2 regions of the Nakamurella multipartita DSM 44233 genome follow, and region 1 is predicted to be linked to the other one. Evidence: riboswitches for the same ligand, from Rfam matches in the RefSeq annotation. Region 1 holds a riboswitch; the other holds the start of a gene.
The links. Region 1 has a riboswitch for S-adenosylmethionine ahead of thrC (threonine synthase). Riboswitches for the same ligand answer to the same signal wherever they lie in the genome.
Positions count from the first base shown of each region.

Region 2: linked by a shared signal. The riboswitch ahead of NAMU_RS21470 (aminotransferase-like domain-containing protein) and the one ahead of thrC (threonine synthase) in region 1 are both predicted to bind S-adenosylmethionine.

Region 1 covers NC_013235.1:1,711,970-1,714,166, forward strand. The annotation lists gene thrC (threonine synthase) at 1-782, opposite strand, end outside; SAM riboswitch class I at 796-936, opposite strand; gene holA (DNA polymerase III subunit delta) at 1,069-2,058, shown strand; gene rpsT (30S ribosomal protein S20) at 2,091-2,197, opposite strand, start outside.
Region 2 covers NC_013235.1:4,812,269-4,814,465, reverse strand. The annotation lists gene NAMU_RS21470 (aminotransferase-like domain-containing protein) at 1-850, opposite strand, end outside; SAM riboswitch class IV at 1,164-1,273, opposite strand; gene NAMU_RS21465 (hypothetical protein) at 1,439-2,197, opposite strand, start outside.

The sequences.
Region 1 (2,197 bases):
GCGCCGGAGGCGATGGGGATGACGACCTGCTCGGGCAGCCGCCAGCCGAGCTGCTCGGCGACCTCGAAGCCCAGGGTCTTGGAGCCCTCGGCGTAGTAGGGCCGGACGTTGACGTTGACGAACGCCCAGTCCTCCTGCTCGGCGGCGATCTCGCCGGCCAGCCGGTTGATGTCGTCGTAGTTGCCGTCGACCGCGACCAGGGTGCCGCCGTAGGCGGCGGTGGTCAGGATCTTCTGCTGCTCCAGATTGGCCGGGATCAGCACGACGGACCGGATGCCGGCCCGGGCGGCGGCCGCGGCGACCGCGTTGGCCAGGTTGCCGGTGCTCGGGCAGGCCAGCACGGTGAAGCCGAGCTTGCGGGCCGCGGCCAGCGCGACGGCGACGACGCGGTCCTTGAACGAGTGGGTCGGGTTCCCGGAGTCGTCCTTGACCCAGAGCCGGCGCATGCCCAGCTCCTTGGCCAGGTTGTCGGCCCGGATCAGCTTGGTGTTGCCCGGGTTCATGTTCGGGGTCTGTGCGACGTCGGCCGGCACCGGCAACAGGTCGGCGTACCGCCAGATGTTCGCCGGACCGGACTCGATCCGCTGCTTGAGGGCGTCGCCGCGCAAGGTGAACTCGTAGGCCACCTCGAGCGGCCCGAAACACTCCATACACGCGTAGTACGGGCCCAGTTCGACGCGGTTGCCGCACTCGCGACAGGACAGCGCGACGGCGGGACCCAGATCGATGCCGGGCGCGGAGGCGGAACCGGCGGACCCGGGGGTGGACAGCACAGAGGTCATGACGAGGCCTTTCTGCTCATCTTCCCCGCCGAAGCGGGACGGAAGTGGCACCTGCTGTCGATCGGCCCCGGACGCGCGGTCAGGAGATGACGATCATCAACAGTGGTTGCCGGGGCTTCATCGGGCCGTGTCCCTCTGCCCCTCTGGATGAGGTGGGTTCTTCAGTTGTCCGGCAATCGTAACGCATCTCCCGAGGCCGCCGACCGGTCGCGACGGCCGGCCGCGACGACTGGCCGGGGGTCGTCGATCGGCGGTGCGGCGGCCGGTGTCACAGCCCCCTGGCACCATGTCGGGCATGGCGCAGACGGGATCCGGGTCGGGTGAGCTGACCCCGCTGGTGCTTCTCACCGGTGACGAGCAGCTGCTGGTCGACCGGGCGATTTCCCGGGCGACGGCCGCGGCCCGCCGGATCGAGGCGGGCGCCGAACGCCGCGACGGCGTCGCCGCCGGGCTCACCGTGGGGGAGTTCTCCGACCTGGTCGCGCCGAGCCTGTTCGCCGAACCCCGGGTGGTGGTCATCCGCGGCGCGCACGAGGCCGGCAAGGACCTGGCCGCCGCGCTGATCGGGTACACCAAGGACCCGGTCGAGGGGGTGTGGCTGGTCGTCCAGCACGCCGGCGGCGCCCGCAACAAGGCCATCGGCGAGGCCCTGACCAAGGCCGGGGCCACCGTGGTGACCTGCAACAAGATCACCCGGCTCAACGAGCGGATCGACTTCGTCCGGGCCGAGATCCGGCGGGCCGGCGGCACCACCAACCCGGCCGCGGTGACCGCGCTGGTCGAGGCGGTCGGCTCGGATCTGCGGGAGCTGGCCGCGGCGGCCGACCAGCTGGTGGCCGACACCGGCGGCACCGTCGACGAGCAGGCGGTCCGCCGCTATCACCGGGGCCGGGCCGAGGTCACCGGGTTCACCGTGTCCGACGCCACGATGTCCGGTGACCTGGCCGGCGCGCTGGAGTCGCTGCGCTGGGCGCTGGGGGTCGGGGTGGCGCCCGTGCTGGTCGCCGATGCGCTGGCCGATGGCGTCCGGACGGTGGCCAAGGTGTCCGGGGCCAAGGGCGGCAATTCCTACGCGATCGCCTCCGCGCTGGGCATGCCGCCGTGGAAGGTCGATCGAGCCCGGGGGATGGCCCGCGGCTGGTCGACCGACGGGTTGGTCGGCGGCATGGCGATCGTGGCCGAGCTGAACGCCGCGGTCAAAGGCGCGGCGGTCGATGTCGAGTACGCGTTGGAGCGCGCGGTGATCGATCTGGTGGCAGCACGAAAGCGCCGGTGACCCGCTCGGTCACCGGCGCCGGAAGCGGTGGATCAGACCTGGTTGACCAGCTGGGTCAGCGCCGACTTGCGGTTGGCGGCCTGGTTCGCGTGGATGACGCCCTTGGAGGCGGCCTTGTCCAGGCTGCGGCAGGCGGCCT
Region 2 (2,197 bases), 3.0 Mb from region 1:
AGAGCGCGCGGGCCGGTGCCAGCACCCGGTCGAACCAGCCGTCGTCGGTCAGCACCAGGTGCTCGATGAGCGTCTGGGTGACCGTGGAGGAGTGGCCGTCGAGCCGGTTGCGCAACCGGATGACGGGGGGCACCAGCTGCTCGGGCAGGACCAGCCAGCCGACCCGCCACCCCGGACCGAGGGTCTTGGTGAACGTGTTCACCACGATCGCCCGGTCGGACTCGTGGAACGGCCGCAGACCCTGGTCGTCGCCGGCGAAACGGAGCTCCCGGTAGGGGTTGTCGATCAGCAGGTAGAACCCGTACTGCTCGGCCAGGGCGACCAGCGCGCGCCGGCCGTCGGTGGTCAGCGTGCCCTGGGACGGGTTGTGGAAGTCGGGGACGGTGTAGACGGCGCCGATCCGCTCTCCGGCGGCCAGCCGCGCGGCCAGGGCCTCGACGTCCAGCCCGTCACCGTCCACCGGGATGGGCAGCACCGCATCGGTGGCCAGTTCCAGCACCCGCAGGAACAGCGGGAAGATCGGGTCGTCGACGGCGACCGTGGCGCCGCGCTCGACCACGGTCAGCACGGCCAGCGACAGCCCGTGCAGGCCCCCGTTAGTGATGACGACCCGCGCCGGATCGACGCCCTCACGCCGGGCGATCCACTCCCGCAGGCCGGTGAAGCCGGTCGCCGACGAGTACTGCAGCGCCGCAGTCGCGGCCGCCGGATCGGTCCAGAGTTCTGTTGAGACACGGGCGATGTCGGGCACCGGCAGCGCCTCCGGTGCGGGAATGCCGCCCAGCAGCCGGATCGCGTCGGGCCGGGGAACGATCAGCGTCTGGTCGCCGAACCCCCGAGGTTCGCTCAACCGGCGGGAGAGTCGGCTGATCGGGGGAAGTGTCGAAGTCTCGGCGGGGGATGTGGCGGTGGCCGTGCGGGTCTGGGTAATGGTTGTCATGGGGCACCTTCAGGTCGACAGGGGTGCGACAGGAGCCGACCGGCGCCGGGTCGGGACATCCGGTGGGTCGATGCGTCGCTGCGGAGGATGGGGGCTGAACGTCAGAGACGACAGCCGGAACTGGCGACCAGGGCCAGATCAACGTGCCGGCGCTTGGTCGCCCGGAAGGTCGGGCCCACCTGCGCTGCGTTCACGATGCTCTCCGTCGGTGTCGACCCGAGGGTCGTCGTGCTGATCCGGAGGACCGGATCGAGTGATCACCTGGGGCACCCGGTCTTGCGACGTGAGGGTTGCCGAGCAGCAAGTCAGGGCTTGACGCTGCGTCTGGTCACCGATGGGGACTGTAGCCAGCCTCTCGCCGAGGTGTCAACGCGGCGGCTCTCCACGGCCAGCTGATCATCGTCCCGGCATGGTGGCACCGATCAGCCTGCGCCGCAGCACTCCTCGCGACGCTCAGGGCGGTTGTGCGATCGGCCACGGCGGTCGGTGCCGCAGTGATCACGATGGGCTGCAGCACCCGTGGTCGGACCGCTCCGAGCCGCTGTCGCGTCCGGGGGACTCGAGATCCGCGGGCTCCTGGCGGAGCGGCTCCACCGTGGACAGCCGGCAGAAGCAGGAAGCCTGGATCGGCACGTCGGCCACCGCGGCGGCCAGGCGCAGCTGGTGGGCGACGAGCCGGGCCTCGGCGTCCCGGCCGAGCCGGGTCAGACATTCGTGCAGGCCGTGCAAACTCCAGACGTTGCCGGGGTGCTGCAGGGCGCGCGGCAGGGTGTCGTCGATGCCGAGGTCGGCGGTGTAGACATCCAGGGCCCGGGCCACGTGGCCCTGCTCGAGCAGCAGCGCGCCGTAGGCGTGCCGGGTCGGCTGCATCCATCCCCAGGGCTCATCGAAGGGCAGGGCATCCTCCAGGTCGATCGCCCGGCGCAGGTCGGCGAACGCTTGATCGAGATGACCCGCCCGGTAGTTGATCTCGCCGTCCAGCAGGGAGGAGGCTACGCCCAGGATGTCGCGGCAGGTGTTGTTGAACAGCATGCGCTCGGGCGGCACCCGGGCGACCGCCGCCTGCATGCGGACTCTCTCGACTCCGGCCCGCTCGACGTGCCCGGTGGCGGCGAGGGCGACGCCCCGGGCGTAGTGCGTCATCGCGGTCGTCACGCAATACAGATCCCGGTCGTCCGGCAGTGGGAGGGCCAGGATGTCCGGCCACCGACCGAACCGGATCAGCACGTGCACCCGCATGGCCAGGAATCCCTCGAG